2 linked regions of the Methanococcus voltae genome follow. Each later gene encodes a partner of the first gene's protein in a complex. Links are inferred from orthologs where the notes say so. Each region holds a gene or a part of one and is shown on either strand. Other genes may lie near its edges. The genes, in order: rnhB and J3E06_RS02295.

The links.
Region 2: the proteins of rnhB (region 1) and J3E06_RS02295 are in contact, whole or in part, in a crystal structure (PDB 3P83), measured with the Archaeoglobus fulgidus proteins. The link is inferred for Methanococcus voltae from one-to-one orthologs. Residues at the interface, in WP_010878125.1 of Archaeoglobus fulgidus: Ala74, Ile178, Ala179, Ile183, Arg190, Ser195, Asn196, Leu197, Arg198, Gln199, Lys200, Thr201, Leu202, Asp203, Phe205; in WP_010877842.1 of Archaeoglobus fulgidus: Val39, Ala42, Asn43, Val44, Ala45, Met46, Leu125, Asp168, Ser194, Asn218, Tyr219, Pro220, Ile237, Leu238, Ala239, Pro240, Arg241, Ile242, Glu243, Ser244.

The regions. Positions count from the first base shown.
Region 1 is NZ_JANUCR010000004.1:74,342-85,748, forward strand. What follows is about bases 2,795-5,766. They hold rnhB (ribonuclease HII), read left to right. Parts: upstream 2,795-3,869; coding sequence 3,870-4,664; downstream 4,665-5,766. Other genes in these bases: J3E06_RS05665 (formate--phosphoribosylaminoimidazolecarboxamide ligase), read right to left, coding at 2,795-3,523; J3E06_RS05675 (tRNA (adenine-N1)-methyltransferase), read left to right, coding at 4,891-5,766. Outside these bases: glgP (alpha-glucan family phosphorylase), read right to left, coding at 97-1,758; J3E06_RS05660 (PspC domain-containing protein), read right to left, coding at 2,012-2,296; more of J3E06_RS05665, read right to left, coding at 2,438-2,794; more of J3E06_RS05675, read left to right, coding at 5,767-5,889; J3E06_RS05680 (hypothetical protein), read left to right, coding at 6,124-6,588; Glu-tRNA(Gln) amidotransferase subunit GatE, read right to left, coding at 6,679-8,616; Glu-tRNA(Gln) amidotransferase subunit GatD, read right to left, coding at 8,759-10,111; J3E06_RS05695 (LSm family protein), read left to right, coding at 10,437-10,646; J3E06_RS05700 (50S ribosomal protein L37e), read left to right, coding at 11,019-11,207. UniProt on the Methanocaldococcus jannaschii protein: Endonuclease that specifically degrades the RNA of RNA-DNA hybrids.
Region 2 is NZ_JANUCR010000001.1:479,672-490,853, forward strand. What follows is about bases 7,733-10,479. They hold J3E06_RS02295 (DNA polymerase sliding clamp), read left to right. Parts: upstream 7,733-8,574; coding sequence 8,575-9,384; downstream 9,385-10,479. Other genes in these bases: J3E06_RS02290 (selenium metabolism-associated LysR family transcriptional regulator), read left to right, coding at 7,733-8,211; J3E06_RS02300 (hypothetical protein), read left to right, coding at 9,488-10,261; J3E06_RS02305 (50S ribosomal protein L44e), read left to right, coding at 10,239-10,479. Outside these bases: J3E06_RS02265 (hypothetical protein), read right to left, coding at 1-865; J3E06_RS02270 (hypothetical protein), read left to right, coding at 1,154-3,871; J3E06_RS02275 (helix-turn-helix domain-containing protein), read left to right, coding at 4,476-4,793; J3E06_RS02280 (class I SAM-dependent methyltransferase), read left to right, coding at 4,798-5,868; J3E06_RS02285 (hypothetical protein), read right to left, coding at 5,896-6,939; more of J3E06_RS02290, read left to right, coding at 7,321-7,732; more of J3E06_RS02305, read left to right, coding at 10,480-10,520; J3E06_RS02310 (30S ribosomal protein S27e), read left to right, coding at 10,589-10,774; J3E06_RS02315 (translation initiation factor IF-2 subunit alpha), read left to right, coding at 11,168-11,182.

The sequences.
Region 1 (11,407 bases):
ACTAAAAATAACATACTAACTAATAATATTCTAAATTCTTTTTTTCTTTATATCATTAACAAGTATGTCATAATTAAAAAATAATATTCATAAAAATTAATTATTATTGTCATTATTGGCAGTATTATTGTCATTATTATCAATATTATTATAATTGCTAATTTCGTATTTTTTATCAACTTCCGCATAAACTTTTTTGGAGTATTCTTCAAGCATTCGGTCTGAATTAAAGAAATCTACAGACGTTAAAATATTTTTTTGCACCAATTCCCACCATTTATCAGTATCGTACATATCAATAACGTCCCAAAGCAATTTGTACATACTATCGGCTTCATAATCCTCGTTAAGGTTTTCTCCGTCGCCAATAGTAAAGCTAAGTTCTGGATAAGTATTGTACCATTCAACGTGCCAGCCGTCGAGGGTGCTCATGTGTACAGAACCGTTCATGGAAGCCGTCATACCTGACGTTCCAGAGGCTTCATTTGGTCTTTTAGGGGTATTTAGCCAGATATCAGAACCCAATTTTAAGAGTTTGCTAAGATGTAGTTCATAACCCGTCAAAACCGCCGTATCTTTAATTTCTCGAGATTTAGAAATTATCCAGTTAAAAGTTACTTGTGCATTAAAATCCGCAGGATGTGGTTTTCCCGCCCATATGAATTGTAATTTTTCGGAATCGATAAGTTCTTTAAGTTTTTCTTCATCGTGTAGTGGAAAATATGGTCTTTTGTATTCGGCAAAACGTCTTGCCCAAACTACAGTAAGTTTTTTATCGTCAAACAAACGCCCACACTGGTCTCCAACGACTTGAAATAGCTGTCTTTTAAGGTGTAATTTCCTTTTACGTAAGTTTTCAAAGTCTCCATCTTCAGCATATGTTCTGAGCTTTTTATCTTGCCAAGAATTGACATCTTGTGCATTTGTAATATATGTTATATTACATTTTCCAGGTACCCAGCTCCACATTTCTTGCGTAGTCTTTTGATGTAATTTTGAAACAGCATTCGCTTTTTTAGACATTTTTAAGGCCGCAACGGTAAGATTAAATGGTTTTCCGCCAAATTCTTCAGCTGTTTTTATATCCACATTGCTAAAAAATCCCATATTATCCAAAATGTTAATATCTTGGATTTCATTTCCGGCAGGTATTGGAGTATGTGTCGTAAATACAAGGTGATTTTTTACATAATCAAATCCTTTGTCTTCCATCATCCGAAAAGCCAATGGAATGGCTTGTGCTTCATTTAAGTGGTATACATCTATGTTTTCACATTTTTTTAGTACTTCATAGCCTGCTATACCTAAAACCATCTCCTGAGCAATATGTGTAAGATTATTACCATCATATAAGTTATATGATATAGTACGTGAAAGATAGTCGTTTTCAGGAATATCGGTCGTTAAATAATAAATTGGGCAAGTGCTAAATATACCTTCAGGCAGTAAGTATGCTTTTACCCATAGTTTAGACCTGTTTATGTTTAATGGTACTTTTACGTCTATATCGATTAGATAGTCGTGGAATTTACGAGTTTTATTTATGACCATACGCCCCTCAATATCTCGCATTTGGTCGTAATAGCCATAACTCCAAAGAATAGACACTCCAACCATGGGATAATTTGCCCTTTTAGCTGCTTTAAATAAAGAACCTGCTAAAAATCCCAAACCTCCTGCATACGTTTTTAAAGCCTGGTCGATTGCAAATTCCATACTAAAATATGCTATTTTTGATGTTTCCTCTTTTTTAGTCATTCCTACACCCATATAGCCCATTTAAATAATTTATATTATTTTAAAATATTACTTATCTAAATATAAATTATTTAATTTATTCACGTTATTTAAATTATTTAATTTATAACTACATATTTTTTTGTTTTTAATCATATTTTAAATGTAAGTATTTGTAATTTGGTAAAATAATTTGAATATGGTGGTTAAAAAATAAAATCGAAATATTAAAAAAATAATAACAAATAAAAAAGAAGAATGTATATTTTAAATTTTATTTAAGTTCTTCATCTGGTTTAAAAGATGTAGTTATTGGCTCATTGGGAAATGTATTCTCATTTTTGGGATTTTTAGGTATTATAAGTGCTAAAACTACATATGTGATTATTCCAAACATAAAACCTGAGAATACCGTAATTGCTACGTATAAAATACGTACAAGTGTCGGGTCAACGTTGAAATACTCACCAATACCCCCACAGACGCCTTCTAACATTTTATCGTCAACAGACCTGTATAATTTTTTTATATTACTTTTCGTAGTTCCCATATTTTCCATATTATCACTCAAAATTAAAGTTTATATTTTTGTAAATTAAGTATAAGTTCTTATAAAATTTTCATTTTTAGTTGTAAATAATGTAAAAAATTAAAAAATTATTAAAAAATTATTAAAATTTAATATAATATTAGTATAATATTAGTATAATATTTTGTCTTCCATACCTAATTCAAGAGCCATTTTAATTTCTTTTGCAATTCTCTGACCCATACTTAAGTTTTCACCGTGGTAAAGGAATGAGTAAGGGCTTCCGTTCATAAATGTATTTGTACCGCCGTCAATTCTTGCGCTCATTTCAAATACAACGAGCTCGAGGTTTTCATTACATAATGATTGCAAGCAGAATGGACCTATCATACCAGGATTGACCAAATCTTTAGCCTTATCTACTAATTTATCGCCCATATCAAATACTTGAGGCAATAAACTTTCTCTAATTACAATAGGGAAATTACCCGTAATAACGTATGAAGGGTTCAATTCGATTTCCATCTGGTCTTTTGCAGGAATTCTAACGAATCCATCGATATTACTTTCATACCTTCTGTCCATACCCATTAATTCAACTCTGTTGTATAATGGAGAATAGAAATAGTGTATACAGTAGTTTGTACCGACAACGTATTCCTCAATGTGTGCATTTGGCACATCACTTTCAGTTAAAACGCCTTTTTTGATGAAATCAGCTACTTTTGCGTCAAATTCTTCTTTTGATGCACATACAAAGTATCCTCTACCGCCTCTCGCACCTGGGAATTTAACCATTGAAGGACCTTTTATATCTTCTGGTTTTGCCAATTTTTTAGGTAATCTTAAGCCACTTTCACCTAAAATCTTACCTTCGAGGTCTCTCTCAGCTTCCCATCTTAATATTTTTCTATTACCAAACATGGGAACTTTAAAAGAACTTTCAACGTTGTCTAATCCACAGTATGCAATAAATGACCCGTGTGGTACGATAATTGCATTCATATCTCTTAATTGTTGTTGTATATCATCATTTGATATGTCTGAGAACTTGTCCACATATATAAATTTGTCAGCTACTCCAAATCTTTTGTAGGGTACATCTCTGTCTCTTGTTGTTATTACAGCGGTTGAAAAGCCTTCTAATTTAGCACCTTTCAATATGTGTAATGATGTGTGGCTACCAACAGTTACGATAGTAATCTCGTCTTTGTTGTATTTGCTAAATATGTCGAGTATTTCTTCTTTTTGTATCATTCTACCACCATAAGCAAGAATTTTTTATCCTCGCTCTAAAATATGATATTGGATATTTAAGAATTTAGAATTTAGAATTTAGAATTTTTAAAATTTAAAATTTAATAATTTTAAGGGTTTATATATAATATTAATGAACTTACTCAAGTAATATTATGTTATTTTAAAACATATATTCACATTTGCACATCTAAATATATTATTAAATTATTATGTACTATTTATTTATTCATAATAGTATTTACTCGTTCAAATTTATATATATTATTACTATATACCTATAACATACAAAAAATATCCAAAAATAAAATAAAAAAATAAAAAAATAAAAAAATAATGTGAAAAAGTGTTAAAAAACGATAACGAAAACGAACCAGAAAATCAAATTATAACCCCTAAAGTAGTTGGTTTAGACGAAGCAGGACGTGGACCTGTCATAGGACCAATGGTAATAGCAGGAGTGCTATTAAAAATGGATAATAAAGAAAATGCTAAAACATTTTACGATTTAGACTTAAAAGACAGCAAAAAACTTTCAAAGAAAAAGAGAGAAACACTCTACAAAGAAATTCAAAAACTTGCAAAAGTGGAAAAAGTAATAATCACTGCAAAGGAAATTGACGCACAAATGAATATAATCAATCTTAATAAAATTGAATTAAACGGATTTTCAAGCATAATAAACAAATTTTACAAAGATATTTACGGATTAGATGAAAATAAAAGAGATAGTGGTTTTTTAACATACATCGATGCTTGTAGCAGTAATGAAACATCTTTTTCAAACCAATTAAAAGCAAAATTGATAAATAAGAACATCGATTTAATAGCGGAACATAAAGCAGATGATAATTATAAAATAGTTTCGGCAGCGTCCATTATTGCAAAAGTAAATCGTGATAATATTATAGATTCTTACAACGAGAAGTATGAAGCTCTCGGCTATACAATAGGTAGTGGTTATCCAAGCGACCCAAAAACTAAGAAGTTTTTAAGACAGTATCTTGAAGATAATAAAGAATTGCCCGATATAGTTCGGTTTAGTTGGAATACTACGAAAAAGCTTTTAAAAGAGTATAACCAAGAAAATGGAAACATCGATTTAAAATGTGAAAATTTATTAAAATGGGTAAAAAATTAATAAGAAATTAATAAGAAATTAATAATAATTCACAACAAAAAATTTAAAAAATCAATTTTACTCAATAATCTTTTAATAATTGTGAATCTATATGAAGTAAATCTATAAGAATTAGAAACACATAATGTATTAAAAGCATATGTATAATATTGCATTACTTGTATTATTTTTATAACTCACAATACGTTAAAATTTATCAATTTATTATATTTTAAATGGTGGAATAATGACCAATGAAGAATTAAAGAACAATACGGAAGAAACACAAGCACAGCAAGAGCAAGAGCAAGAACCAATAACTGAAAAGAAAGAAAAGAAAGAAGTAAAACCAACTTGGAAATATTATGAATATGATGGTTCAACAAAGACTAAAAAATTAATAATTGACAAAAGGGGCAAAAAATACCTAATTGCAAAAGAAAATAAGGAATTTGGGAACGATTTGGGCGTATCAAGGTTAGATGGTGTAAGTGAAGGAAATGTTTTACCGACCCATAAAGGTGATGAGTTTTATTTAGTAGAACCTACCGCTTTTGATATCATAAAGAAGATGAAAAGAAGTGTTACAACCTTATTACCTAAAGATATCGGTCTTATAATCGCATACTGCGGTATAGAAAACGGTGAAACCGTTGTGGAAGCAGGAACTGGCTCAGCAGGATTAACAATGTACTTATCACAAGCTGTAGGTAAGGAAGGAAAAGTAATCACATACGAAAAAAGACCAGAATTTGCAAAGATTGCAAGAAGAAACCTTGAAATTATGGGTTCAGTGAAATTAAATCAGCCAATTATTGGTGTAGAAGAAGAACCTGTCGAAGTAGACAATACATTAATAAATATAAATGAAGAAGCTGAAAGCAGAAAGGTTTACAACGTAATTCAAAAAATAGGGGATATTACCGAAGGTATCGAAGAGCAAGATGTAGATGTAATTGTTTTAGATATGCCAGACCCTTGGAATGTAGTGCCACACGCTAAAAAAGCTTTAAATAAAGCAAAAGGTAGAATTGCAGTTTATGTGCCTTATATAGAGCAATCTAAAAAAGCAGTAGAAGCTTTAAAGGAAAATAACTTCTTAGATGTAATTACAATTGAATGTATCTTAAGAGAAATGGATATTTCAGAAAAAGGCGTTAGACCGTCAACAAGAATGATAGGACACACCGGATACTTAACTTTTGCAAGAGTTTGCCCTGAAAAATTAGAATTAGACGAAGAATAATAGATATAGCGGATGAATAAAATAGATATCTAAAACTAATTTTTAATAATTTTTTAAATTTTATATATTATTTTTTTAAAGTCATAATTTAACAAATAATGGTATGAATAAATTTAATTGCATATTTTTAAATCATATTATGGCCTATTATATGTTATTATATTGTAATATGCTATATTATAATATATAATTATACATTAATATATATTAATATATTAGTATAGAGGTTTTTATATGGATTTACCAAAAAACAATGTTTTTAAATTATTGGGGCTTTTATTAATAATTTTAATAATTGCAGGCGGTATTATTACCCTTTCTACAGGTTATCTAACCATATCTGCAGATGAAGATGAAGAGTCAGCATATAAAATTTCTGAAATTAAAAAACAAGCTTTAAATGTAAATTATACTGATTTATGTGAACACAATGAGGAATATGTGGATAAAATAATTCATTTTGAAGGTAAAATTATAAAAGTTAATGAAAGTAATAATATTGTTTACCTAACAATGGCTACTAAAAAAGATACTTCTGGAAATTATGGGGACAATATCATAGAAGTTTGGGGTAGGGACAATAAATTCGCTCAAAATAGCATAGTAAACGTTTATGGGACTTATATGGGTTTAAAATGGGCCGGTGCCGATTATGAAAATGAAACCATACCTTCAATACATTCAATAGTAATCGAATAAAATAAATAAATAAATAAATAATAAAAAAAATAAAAAATAAAAAATTAAATTAAAAATATTTTTTTATATTATTTATTAATGGTATTTTTATTATTTATTAATAATACTTTTTAATTCATCTTGCAATGTTTTGTTAATCAATTTTCCATCTGCTTTTCCACGTAAGTTTGCCATACATCTACCCATTAGTAAACCCATTGCACCCATACCTTTTTCATTAACTACAGCGATGTTTTGCTCGATTATACTTCTGATTTCTTTTTTAACGTCTTCTTCAGACATTGCACTAAGTCCTTTAATTTCAAGGATTTTGTCAACATTTTCATACGGATTTTCAATAAATCCTTTTAATACATCGACAATTGCTTCTTTTGAAACTTTTCCATTTTCAATACTTTCAAATAATTGTTTAAAGTGCTTTTCTTCAAGTATTTCTGTATTAAATCCTTCTCTTCTGATTTCTTTAACTGTAGCTTCAATTGTTGTAGCAATTAACGTTGCTTTAACATTAACAAATGTTTTGGCAAGCTCTTCAAATAAGTCAACGTGATATGACATTACCATTTGCTTTGCTAAGTCGTTGTTTAAATCATATTCTTTTATAAATCTTTCTAATTTCTCTTTTGGCATCTCTGGAAGGTTATTTCTTATATTTTCAACAAATTCATCACTTATTGCTATATTTGGGATATCTGTTTCCGGGTACATTCTTGCAGCACCTGGTAAAGGTCTTAAATATGATGTATTCCCGTCTTCTAATGCTTTTCTTGTTTCTTCTGGTATTCCAATAGTTATAGCTTCGTTTGCCCTATCTAAAACAGCACCTAACGCTCTTACAGCTTTATCTTCTCTATCCCCTACAATGATAACCGCATCTTTTGTTTCAGGGTTTACGCCCATAAATTCCTTGAGTGCATCGACTTCTTCTTGTGTAATTCCGTATTTTGGCAACTCATCAGTGTGGAATAGCCCTCCAACGCCTCCGATTACTTTTCCACGGTCGGAGAATTCAGTTCCTAATCTTCTATTTGGTTGTACTTCTTTACCAATTAAACCGTCAAATCCTTTAAGTAAAATTGCTTTTACAACTCCTTTTTTCTTTAAAGCACTTTTAATTACTTTTGATTCGGTATTTTTAAATAATTCGCTTACATCAACGATATTTTCAATACCTGTTTTTACTTCCGCATTTCTTTCAATTAATTCTTTTTTAATCTCATTTAATTTAATTTGTCTTATTGCTTCATTTTTAATAATTTGCTCGATTAAATCAAGATTTTGGACACCTTTAACTTCAATACGTGCGCCTTCTTTAATAGAAATATTCACGTCTTGTCTAATTGTTCCCAATCCTCGTTTAGCCTTTCCAGTAGCTCGCAATATAGTTCCTATTCTTCTTGCAGCTTCTTTTCCCATTTCAGGCGTTGTAATATCCGGTTCTGTGGTAATTTCTAATAAGGGAATTCCCAATCTGTCAACGCAGTATATTACTTTGTCTTTTTCGTCCCTTACCTTTTTACAAGCATCTTCTTCTAAACATAAACTTGTAATTCTAATATCGCCGTATTCAGTTTCAATACTGCCATCTTGTGATACAAACATAGTTCTTTGGAATCCTGATGTATTAGAACCGTCGATAACCATTTTACGCATTACCTGAACGTCGTCAACCACGTGCATATTCATAAGCTCAGAAACTTCAACAGCTGTATAAATTCCCTCTTCACAAGGTCCTTGAGGCGGTTCATCATCTAATTCAACGAGACAAGTTGAATCATTATAGTATTGATAAACGTAGTTTTTCTCCTTTTTAGATTCAATAAGTGCCGCTTTATCGATTTGACCCATTTCACTTTGGGAAGGTCTCAATACTCTTTCAATCTCGCCGTGTGGTTCGTCATCTCTAATTTTTGTAGGGCAATTACAAAATAATTTCCTACTCGTGTTTAATTGTTGATGTATTTCTAAACCAACTTTTAAACCTAATTCTTTATAGTCTAAATTTAAATTTAAATCCGAATTTGACATAATATCACCAATAATCAAATTAATAAACAAATAATTAATTAAATGAAGTTATTTTATTTTTTTATTTTATTTAATATACTTTATTCAATATATTTTATTCAATATATTTTATTCAATATACTTTATTTAATTTATATTATATTTAGTTTAAATCGATTAAACTAAATTTGGTAATTTCTCCCACGGTATTTTTACCAATTAATTCTTTAACTTCTTCTAAATTGTAATTTGCCAATAAATACATCATTTTTACAAGTGCAGTTTCAGCAGACATATCTTCACAGCTGATTACGCCCATTTTTTGCAATTCTACACCGTTTGAGTAAACGTTCATATTAACTCTTCCGTTAATGGTTTGGGTTGTCATAGCAACTAATAAACCATTGTCTATTGCGTATTTAATCCCGTTAAACAAAGTTTCAGGAGCGTGTCCTAATCCGGTGCCTTCTAAAATAATACCTTTATATCCGTTATCCGTGTAGTATTTCAAAATATCTGAATTGATACCTGGATAAATTTTTAAAAGTGCTACTTTTTCCTCTAAATTTGTGTTTATTTCGACATTTGATGAATTATCCGTGATATTTTGTTTTAATTCTCTTTCATCTGCAATGTACTCGATTTTATAGTCTTTTTCATTAGTTTTTTTATTCTTTGAAAGCATATTCATTTTAGCAACTGGCTGAGCATTGACGGATTTAAACGCATCTCTCCTTGAAGAGTGCAATTTCCTAACTTTTACGCTTTTGTGCAAATAACAGTATTCGTCGCCGTTTTCACCGTGCATAAGTACATAAACACCACTTAAACCTTCTGTAGCAAATTTGGTTGAAGCAATTAAATTTAATGCGGCATCTGACGAAGGTCTGTCGCTACTTCTTTGAGCGCCAACTAATATTATAGGTACGTTTGATTTAACCATAAATTGAAGAGCTGAAGCCGTGTAGTGCATAGTATCCGTACCGTGTGCAATTACAATCCCGTCAGCACCGTTTTTTATTTCATTTTCAATGTGTTCGGCAACTTCTTTCCAGTACGCCGGCAACATATTTTCACTTAAAATATTCATTACAGCTTTTCCAGAGATGTTTGCAATGCTCAAAAGTTCCGGAACTGCCCTAATTAAATCATCAGCCGTAAATGCGGGGTGAACTGCACCAGTTTTATAATCCACTCTTGAAGCAACAGTCCCACCAGTTGAGATAATTGAAATGTTTTTTAATTTTTTTTCCTTTTTTATATTTAATTCGGTTTTAACGTGTTTAGGAGTTTCTCCAGCACTTAAAATTTTTATTTCTTCTATTTTTTCCTTTTTTATGCCTGCATTGTACCCGCTACTCATTTTTATCATAATAACGTCGTCTTTTAAGCAAGGCATAACAGTTCCTTTATACGTTGTTGAGGTTTTGGTTTCTGATTTAGTTTTTTCTTCTTTCGTAGTTATTTCTACCAAATCACCAATATCTGTTTTTAAAGTTTCCAAACAATTACTCATAATTTAAACACCTATTTTATTAGTCGTATAATTCCAAATATAAAAATTTAAAAAGTTTTAATACAGATTACATATACAATACCGTAATATATATAATTTAATATCAACATTTTATATATTTGATTAACAAAATCTATTATATATCTTTTATTTAATAAAATATCCTACTATAATAAATAAAATACTTATAAAATCCATATTATATAATCTAATTTAGATTAAAGTACTCTTCATTAATTATTAAGTGCAAAGTATTATATATTAGAAAATTATATCTATTCTTTACAAAATCTAAGCAGTTATTTTTTATTTGCGAGGTGTTAATATGATGGATACACAAAGACCATTAGACGCATTAGGAAAATCAATAAACACAAATATCACCGTATTTTTAAAAGACGGTAAAGAAATCAAAGGAAGATTAAAAGCATACGACTTACATATGAACGTAGCTTTAGAAAACGCTAAATTCGAAGAAAAAGAATACCCTATGATTGTTGTAAGGGGAGACAACGTTTTATACGTTTCATTATAAGTTTGAATTCTCAACTACAATCGATGAAATATTTAAAATACAAAATACAAATTAATTAACCTCATTAAGATAATTAAAAAAAGAGTAATTTATTAGCATAATTTTATTGTTAATAAATTATTCATATTTAAGATTTATTGTAAATTTATTATAGATTTATTATAATTATGTTTTATATTTTCAATTATATTATTTAACATTTTTAATCATAAAAATTCGTACAATAATATATTTATACTATAAGTATATATTATGTTAAAGTAATGTACGTAATAATATTGATAAATAAAGCATTATAGCTAAATATTTGAAATAGAACGTTTAGTTTTGGCTTTATTTTTATAAATTACTATAAGCAAACACGGTGAAAAAATGTCCAAAGGTACCCCATCACAAGGTAAACACAACAAAGGTTCAAATCACATCATCTGCAGAAGATGTGGAAAAAGGTCATACCACGTTAGGAAAAAGGTATGTGCAGCATGTGGATTTGGTAGAAGTGCAAAATTAAAAAGATTTGCATGGCAATGGAAGAAATTCAACGGAGAAAGATTAAAATAATTGAATTTTAATTATATTATTCATTATTTATAATCAACTCTTTTTAACTATCTATTTCGTAATTTGATACGAAAAAAGAACGATAAAGAATAAAAAAACTCTTTTTATATGGTATATAACTTTTATATTATATTTTATTCGATTTATAATATTTAACATCATTATGCTTTTTTATAGTTATTTTCTAATTTAGTATATAT
Region 2 (11,182 bases), on another replicon or contig:
CTTGTCTTAAAAATTCTTCAATTATATAAAACTCGTGATATTTAGAAATAGGTTCTTTTGTATTGATATCTAAGACATTTAAGTTTTCAGCACCTGTAGATATATAAGTATAATTTGACTTAATCTCATTAGAATATTCATCAATTATTTTCAATTTTTTTAATATTAAATCGGAATCAATCACATCTACAATCATATTGTATCCGGAAATCTGAATAACCCCATCACCGGTGTTATCTGGCATAACATTTTGTACAGCAACACCCCAAATTAAACTTTCATTGTATCCGTTTGGAACTTTGTTTAAATATGCAAATTTCAAACCATATGAAGATACATAAGTTCCTAAGAAATCCATAAATTTCTTACTTTCAAAATCTGGTTCTTTTGGCAAAAATATTTTTTTAGGTGCTACTTCCACATAATCTTCATAATATATCTTCTGCCTATCAAATACTTTTAAAACATAATATTCTTCGTTATCTAATTTAAATAATGCATTAGGATTATCCATCGACCCACCAACATAGTTGGCATACTCAATACTTGTATAAATCCCAAGTTTTTTCAGAAATTCTTCTCCCTCATTATTTACTCTAAAATTTTCATCCAAATAAAATACAATCAAATCGTCAGAATTTAAATATTTTTCCAATTCATACTCTGATTGAATATTTGAAAGTGCGATAAATTTAATAGGTTCTTCACTTACCCATTTGTAAGCTACTTCAGAACTTACAGAACCCATCAAACCAAAAAAAACTGTAAAAAGTATAAGCACAAAACTTACACTCCTAAGTTTACAGCTGTATCCACTACGCATTTTAAAAAGATTTTTTAAATTACGTTTGATTTCCGATGTCATTTGTTCACCCAATCTAAATAATATAATAATTATTACCTGTTATTAACAATAAATTTAATAATAATTTTTGTATAGTTTAACAATAATCCCTAAATAATATCAACAGCTTGAAAAATTACAAATTTGATTATATATAATATATTATATTGCTTTTTAAATTTTTATAGCTTTTCAATTTATAAATATTACGTTCAGTTTTAAAGGTTATATACATAAACACTTACACAAAAAAATATTAAATAATGGATTACAAATTTACAATATTTAAAAATTAAAAAATGGGATAGTATGAAGATAAAATTTAAAGCAGTTTTAACTCTTTTTTTATTGCTAATTTCAATTACCTCCGGATTTTGCGAAGATGAAGAAGGGGTAAAAATTAGTAAAATATGGAATCAAGGACAAAATCCTATGGAGGGAGGTCCTATGATTGATACAAGTTCCCCTATAATTTATTTAAGTTTGGTAAATTACGATGAATACCAACAAAACGTGAAAGTGATTGCAACTTGGGATGAAAATACTTGGGAATCACCCTACATACCAATACCTCCTAATAAACACGTTGAAAAAATTGTGGAAGTTCAACCTAAATTTACAGAAATAGGCGAAAATGACTTGGATATCGAATTAATTAATGATAATGGCGAAAATGTAGGTTCTGAATCTATAACCATAGATGTTAGAAGTCCCATTGACGTAAAATATATTAATTGTAGTGATAGTTATTCCAAAGAAGATAAAAAAAATGTAGAATATTGTGCAGGAAATTGGTTTACTACAACTTTAGAAAGCAATCCCTATGCACAGTCGGATTATGAAGTAATAACTTGGATAAGTGCAGTATCTACGGATTATGACGATGATTCAAGTGAAGCTGACGAAAATGACGAAAATGTATATTATAACGGAGTTAATGATAAAAAAACATTATATATTTCGTTGAACTCCGAAAAAGAAGTGAGTTTTAAAATTCCAAAAATAGAATGTGAAGATAATCAATTTAAAATACAAGTTCACACTCAAACGATGGGATTACATAGTTATACTACAAATGAACAGGAAACTGTTAAGAAAAAAGTAGATGAATATATCACTTATGACCTTGAAGAAACTGAAAAATTATTTTCATTCCCCGTCATATTGAATAATTTTGAAGTATTAACTACTATAAATGATAGTTATGATGATTTAATTAAAGATTATTATTCTAAATATCAAATACAAGACAAAGAAATTATGGATTATCTAAATAGTGGCATATATGGAAATTCCAATATGATGCCAAGAGCATATCTTAAAAATGAAAGATACCCTGTAGTTTTAAAATTAAATTATACCAATAATTATGATGAAGATTTATCATTAAATGTACAAATAAAAGATAATGATGGATATATTATATATGATAAATCATCTAAATTTGAAGAATCTGAAGATACTACGCAGTATGTGGTTGCAAACGTAATGCCTGATAAAACTACATTAAACATAATTACGGAATTAAAAACTTCGTCAGGTTATTTAATAAATAATCCAGAAGAAGATATTGATGGCGAATACATAGAAGTTCCGCCAGTTTCAATTAAAAATGTAGAATATCCTAATGATGATGATGTTCAAAGAATATCTGACCATTCAGGAAATATATTAGTAGGTAAAACTTATCCTTTAAAAATTACTCTTAAAAATATATATAATAAAACAATTAACGGTACTTTAGAGTTTTCTGATGAATTTGTAGATGGTGCTGTTAATTATAGTGAAAAAGAAATTAAATTTAGATTATCTGCTCATGAAACAAAAACTTATACCATAAATATTAGTTTTGACAGGGAAATAAATGGAGATATAGACGTAAAAGCCATAATTCCAAATAAAATAACAGAAGAAGACCACGGATTAAAATTACATTTCAATGTATTCAATATCTTCAAAGTGGGTGAAGTAAAATATAACAATACAGTATTACCAAGAGCTACAGTTGTGGGCGATACAGGCGGATTATTTGTACCTCAACCGGTTGCAGGATTTGAAAATGAAGCATATATAACTATAAGAAATAAATTATCTGTTCCAGTAGATTGCACCATGCAAATTGAAACGTATGATTTAAAAGGGAACTTAAGAGCAGAAAGTAATCTTATAAATACCCAGTTAGCTCCTGGTTATTCAACATTAGATTATGAAACTTTCAATTTCCAAATAAAATATGACGAAGGATTTAATGGATATACATTACTAAGAATAAAACCATTTAATGAATTTAAAGATTTTGAATATTGCTATTTCATAGGTTCTACGTCAACCATTGACCCCCAAATGAACGCCAAAATAGGCAGATTCTCAAATATAGACATTTTAAGTAAAATTAAAAGTAATACTATAGAGTCAACCACCGTTTTAGCACCTATAAATATATATGACTTTGAAACTCAGGAAAATGGACTATCTTTAAAATTATCTTCGGGATTAGTAAGTGTATATCCAGTCGACCTTAACTTAGAATACTGGATAACTATATACAAAGACGATGAAGAAATTTATGAAAGTACGCCTAAAAATATATATCTTCATTCTATGGAAGTAAAACCTATCACATTGAACTTCAATGATAAATTAAACGATGGAAAAGTATATACTGTAGAAATAAATACTAAAATTCCAGATTTTGTTAGTGAAAATGGAGTTTTAAAACCAATCGTCTTAAAAAAATCTATCAAAGTAAAATATGAAAATGGAGTTAATTCCATAATTGAAGATGATGAGCTAGACACTGAGGAAACTGGGGATAATAAACCCACTGAAAACGAAAATAATAGAAATAATGAGGATGGAAATAGTCAGACATCTACAGAAAATCAGTACGATAATGAAGATAGTAATAATACGACTAATGACGAACAAAATGAAGACAATAACTCTGACGATTTAGTCTCAAATATATTCAATTCAATAACTGGTGCAATAAAATCAATACCATTTATTGGCGGATTTATAAATTAAATAATACTTATAATAATTTATTTTTTAAAAATTTTTTAGAGTTTTTTGATGTTTTTTGTAATATAAATTTTGATTTTTGTAATATTAAATAATACAATATATTAAATATGAACAAAATATAAGCACATTATATCATATTTTATGCTTATTTATCAGGTTATGAAAGATAATTATAAAATATAACGACTAAATATTATTAAAATATCAAATAAGGTATTTAAAGACTACTATTTAAAAAATAGACTTTTTTAAATAATTTTGTATTAATACTATATAAATCATTGGTGTCCAACATTTATACTATATAACAGTTTCGATATATACCCCAAATATTGTCCATTAATAAATCTAATATTTAGTTCTTTTAAATAGGTTATATTTATATATCATAAACAATACAACTATAATATAGTTTATTTAGTAATACGACCCTTTGTAAATATTTAGAATAAATATTGTTTCAATATTAAATAATAAAACTTATTTCTTATCGATAATGTTGTTAAGATTTTGTAGTAATTTAGTAATAGTTTATAAGTTAAATAAGTCCCTTTAAAAGGGTTTTAGACAATCCTCCGAGGTGTCATAAGTGGGTTCTCATGACATGATGTTTATAAATCCTACAATTATTAGGTCTTTAAACAAAAGTAAACTTCGAAAACGAATAGTGTACTTCCTATACGATGTCCACCCCCACGGAACTTACTTATCTGAATTATCTCGAAGAGTTAAATCAGATCCAAGTAATGTTTTAGGGTGTTTAAAAGGCATGGGCAATCGGTATAATGGCAGTTCTTCGCTTATTGAATTAGGTTTAGTATCTTGCGATGGAAGAGAAGGTATGAAAATATACCAAATGACGGAATATGGAAAGACTGTTGTAGAATATTTAAAAGATTATGATTCTTCTGATAAATGGTGAAATCATGGATAGATTTGATTATACAAGTGATTTAGAAGATGGTAAGATGAATACAGAAGTTGGGTACTATAACGATATTTCAATAATAGAGGAAGAAGAATATATGAAAAAATTTAGATGTATGGATTATGCCGTAGAATATCTAAATAATGAATTATTAGGCACATTTTTTAGACAAGGTCTAAAATTTGGAATATATAAAATAATTGATTTACATATGCCTACAAAAGAAAATTTGCTTTCTATGGTGGAATATCCAAATAAAGATTTTATATTGAAGTATGTAAATACCGCAATTAGCTTGGGGCTTATCCGAGAAAATTACGATGACAATACCCTTGAATTAAATAATGAATTTAAGTATTCGTCTATTCATCCAAAATATCAAGATTTAATGGATGATTACATTGCACAATATGATTTCAGAACGAGTCTATTCCAATATGCTTTAATAGGCTACAATCATCCAGAAATATTATTAAACTTTAAAAAAGATGCAGATATATGGGATATGCTTTTAAATACTGAATTTATGGACATTACCCGAAGTGCAGCTTCTGAAGTTTTAGAAATTAAAAAAGGAGATTATATTTTAGACGTAGGTTGTGGTTCTCGTTCACCATTATACTTTAGCTCCAAAATAGCGCCAAATGGTCAATATACAGGAGTGGACATATCTAAAAAGCTAATAACAATGGCAGAAAATAGATTGGAAAGAAATGGTATCGAATGTGCAAAATTGAAAACCTTAGATTTTGGCGAAACCATACCTAAAACTAAGTATGATAGCGTAATATGTACTCATACTCTTAGTTATGCGAAGTCTCCGAGATTATTCTTAAGAAAAATGATGGATTCATTGAAAAAGAATGGAAAATTAATAATTATTGAAGAATTTTTCAAAGATTCTGCTAATGTAAACGTAGAATTATTTGAATTCTATCAAAGTTTAAATAAATATTTCATAGGATATCTTTCAAGGTCTGAAGTAATAGACACACTTGAATTATTGGGCTATGGATTTAAATATAAATTCTTAGGAAATTGTGGACTATTAATTGAAAAAATTAATTAAATTATTTTTTATTTTTATTATTCTTATTTAGTGTATTTGTTTTGATATCTCGTTTATAACATTTGATATTTCATCTAAAATTTCTATATTAATATAGTTTAAATCTAATTTTTTTATTTCTAAAACTACTCCGTCTTTTAATATTCGATTTTGATTTGGACATTTTGTAATTATAGATTTACCATTTGACAATTTAATATGTTCATTTATTTGTTTTGAAAATTTATTCGGATTTTTAGATGATATAAATAAAGAAATACCCTCTTCATTTAAAAATTCTGAATCTTTTATCTTTTCTTTTAAATAATTACCATATTCAACGTATTTTTCATATGTTTTTTTTGCATTTAACGCCTCATACATTATCGAACCATAAATATTTGGAATTTTGTAGGTTTTCTGCACTTTTTTAATATTATCTTTTATTTTCTTTGAATTATCTGAACTATTTATTAAATTCATAAATTCATCTGAAAGGCCTAAAAAACCACCATATTCGCAATTTATAATCTTAGGGGAGCCTGTAGAACATACTATTATATCCCCATATCCACAATCGCCACCTACTTTTCCAGAAATATCTTCAAATAATAAAATATTGTAATTATTGCACATATTACGTATTTCTTTTATATTTTGACTTTGCAAATACCCTGCAGAAGAAGTAATAAACAAAACATTTAAAATATTTTTTGGAGTCGATTCATTGCTCTTTTCATAGTTCAAATTTTCGAAAAATGTTTTTAAATATTTGGGATTTATTACGCCGTCTTCGGTTTTTAAAATATTTATGTCAAAATCTAAAAGTTCTGCATAAGTTTCAAATCCTTTCCAAGCCCCCATATCAGGTATTATTGCATTTACACAAGTTTCCACACCCAAATCATTAGCATAGAATTTTAGAATATTGCAAGCCATATATATTGAAGCGTCTCCCGAAGGCAAATAATGGATATTATAATTATTTTTAAGAATTGAATTAATTATTAACGAAGTTTCTTGTTCACTTCCTTCTTTCGCTAATAATGCCTCATTACAGGGTTTTCTATAGGGTAATACTATCATTATCATCTCCCCCTCCAATTTAAAAATTTAATAAATGTTAAATCATTTTAAAAATTATTATACTATTCATTAATAAATACAATATTATCCATTATGGTATTAAATTATTTATTTAGTATATTCCATATTTAGATTAATTATATATATTAGTTTTTTTAATATGTATTATTAGTTTAATATAACTATACTATCAAATTGATTGATACATAAAATATTATAAATTAATACATATTTAAGATTATATCAAAATTGTTAAAATTATTAAGATTATTAAGATTATTAAGCTTATTAAGAGTATATTAGCAATAAAATGAAAATATACCAACATAAAATAATATAATAAGTTATTTCAGTAATTAAAAGTAAAAAGAATAATGTAGTGATATTATGGACCCAAAAATAAGTTATTTTCAAACTTTTTTATATGCTGCAAAAACTAAAAGCTTTTCGAAAGCTGCTAAAAGATTGGGTGTAACCCAAGGTACTGTTAGCAATCACATCTCCGTACTTGAGAAGTTTTTTGATGCACAATTATTCTTAAGAACTCCCGAAGGCGTTGATTTAACCGTTGAAGGTACTATCTTATTAGAAAATGCGGAAAAAGTATTGGAATATATTAACAATTCAAAGCAACAAATGAAAATGTTGCATGAAAATCCTGAAGGTATTATTAGAATTGCTGCGAGTACGACACCTGGTGAGTACTTAATACCAAGTATTATTAAAGAATATAAAAAAGAATACAAAGATGTCAACTTTGAAATTCAAATTACCGATTCAGAAAAATGTTTCAAATTGCTTGAAGAAAGAAATGTGGATATTGTTGCAGTCGGTAATCTATACGACAAAAATTATGATAATATTGTAATCGGCAAAGATAGGTTAGTTTTAGTAGTTCCAAATGACCATTCATTAGCTAAAAAACCAATTGCAAAATTATCTGACGTATTAAAGGAAGACTATGTCGATAGAGAAGTTGGTTCTGGAACTCGTGAGATACTAATAGATGCTTTAAATAAAAAGGGATACTCAATGATGGATTTACACACCGTTATGAGTTTAGGAAGTACTTCTTCAATAATTACCGCTGTTTCAGAAGGTTATGGAGTAAGTATCATCTCAGAAATCCCTGCAAAAAAATCAGCAGATGCTGGATTTTTGAAAATAGTTCCAATAGAAGACTTGGACCTTACAAGATACTTATACTTGGTTAGAGGCAAAAGACCTAAAAATCCAAGTGCAATAAAATCTTTCTGGGATTTTGTAAAAGGAGACTAATTTAATAACTATAATTTAAATTTATGCTATTTATTTTATTTTTTTGAATAATTTAAAAATTTTCATTTTCATTAGGATATTTATTATATATTAAAATTATATCTATAACTCATATTATTATTTAAAAAAAAAATTAATATAAAATCAAAAACAAATCATTATCTACATATAGTTATTTACATATAGTTATTAAAATATAATAAAAAATGTTTAAATTTGATTATATAATTATATAATTTATAGCCATATGGATTATAATTACATTAAGTATCTATTGTATTGTTAATATATTGTTAATAAATTTACAATCGAATTTTTAAATACTAAACAAAACGTATTATTTAAAAAAATAGTGGTGAGCAAATGTTTAAAGCAGTTTGTGATGCAAAAGACTTCAAAAAGATAATTAATGCTACAAGTAATTTAGTAGATGAAATATGTTTCGAAGTAGACGAAGAAGGAATTAGGGCAAGTGCTATGGACCCTTCGCACGTGGCTTTAGTTAGCTTAAACATTCCTAAAACTGTGTTTTCAGAATATATGAGTGGAATACATGATTTAGGTATTGATTTGGAAGCCCTAAAAAAGATAATGGCAAGGTCTAAAAGCAATGATAAAATAATTATAGAGTTTGATGAAGAAAAAAATAAGTTGCTTACTACATTTAAAAATAACGTTACAAGAAACTTCTCAATGGCCTTATACGACATATCATCAAATAATTTAAAAGTTCCAGATATAGAATATCCTAATAAAGTATCTATAAAAGCAGGTGCATTTGTAGAAGCTTTAAAGGACTCAGAATTAGTTAACGACCACATTATTTTAAGTGTTAATTCAAGTGATAATCAGTTTGTTATATCTTCAAAAGGAGACTTAAACTACAGTGAAACCATATTTTCACTTTCAAAATCAGAAACCGAAGTTGTAAATACTGAAGAGTCTGAAAACAATGGAAATGAAGAAGTAATAAACAATGTTATGGTTGATTACAAAGTATTGGAAAACTCAAAAAGTACATTTAATCTTGCATATTTAAAAGATATTACAAAATCTACAGCTTCAGATGATGTTTTAGACATATACCTTGGCGAAGATATGCCAGTTAAAGTAGAATACAATATTGGTGGCGCAAAATTAGTATTTTTACTTGCTCCAAGAATTGAATCTTAATTAATCGATTAAATTAAATCAAAAAAATCAAAATATACAATTTTTTAATTTTTTTATGTTAACAGTGTTTAAAGAATAATATAAAATAAAAATAAGTGAAAATATGTACAATAAAGCTAAAAATGCTTTTTTTGATGAAATAGCCTCTCCAAAATTGCTTAAAATATCAGATACGATGTATTCAGATGTTAAAAAGTATGTTGAGAGCATTTCTAAAAAAGACAATGTCAATGAATTTGATATAAAAAAAATCAATCGTTTAAAATATTACTCATCTTCATTATTAAAAATAAGATTATACAAAATTATTATTTTAAATGAAAATCCCGAATTATTGATTGAAGATGAAAAGGAAATTTATAAGATTATCAATAATCTTATAGATAATACTTTATTTAGTGATAACCCAAATTTTTTGAACAATTTTGAAACTATAATCGATAATTCAGTGCAAAAATTTGATATTATTGGTACAAAAAGTACAAAAACTGAACAAGAAAAAAGTATACCTCAGTCTAATCCTATATCAAATGGCTCTACAGAATTATCCGATGATTTAAAAGAAAATTTTGGAAAATCAAGTGAAAATTTTGGAAAAAATGAACTTAAAAATGATTATTCTTTAAATTTAAACCCTGATTTTCAAGATAATGTTAATAAAAATATGAATGATGAAATACCAAAAGTTATAAATACTGAAAGAGATATTCATATTGTAAGAGTCAATCATAAATTTCCATATTTTACTGATGGAAATTGTGTTTATGGTTTAAATAAAAATGATATAATTTCTTTAGATGGGAGATTTTCAAAAATTTTAGAGAAACACAATATAGTGGAACAGGTGAATATTTATGAAAATGAAAAAGAAAATTAAAAGATATTGCCCATACTGTAAAAAACATACCGTTCATACAGTTGAAAGAGCTAAAAAGAGAAAAGCAAGTGAATTGAGAAGAGGTCAGAGGTTATTCAGAAGAGTAACTGCAGGTTACGGGGGTTACCCAAGACCATTACCTGGTGGAGCAAAACCAATTAAAAAATTGGATTTAAGATACAAATGTGCAGAATGTGGAAAAATGCACACAAGAAGCAACGGTGGATTCAGAGCAAGAATGTTTGAATTAGTTGAATAAGTAAAATTCAACATATTTTTACATTTAATTTTTTAAATTTTATATATTATGAAATAAAGGTGAGAAACATGGAATTGATACCAAGACCAAAAAGCAGATTTTTAAAAGTACAATGTACAGACTGCAACAACCAACAAGTTTTATTTGGATGTCCTTCAACAGTTGTTAAATGTACTGCATGCGGTAAAACAATTGCAGAACCTAAAGCTTCAAAAGGTTCAATAAAAGCTAAAATACTCGAAGTATTACAATAAATTATACAATTGTATAATATTGTAATCATAAGACTCTTCTTTTTTATCATTAAAATTTGACATTGTTTTATATTATTTTATCAATTGTGTAAAATTATTGTATAACTTTATATATTATACATTAATATTATATAATATAGTATAACTTTAATTTTGTAATTTATAACCTTGCTAAATTTATATTATTATTTTTATTATTTCGAAAAATATATAATATGAAATGTAGATTAGGAAAATAAAACTTATTAACCTAAATTAAAAAGAATGTTAAAATAAACTAAAATAAACTAAAATAAAAGTAAAAATAAAAACGTAATTAAAAAAGTAAAAAAGAATATTTCATCTAATTAAGGCTAATTAACTTTTTTACTATAAAATTTAAGGTGTAATATCATGAAATCTAATTTT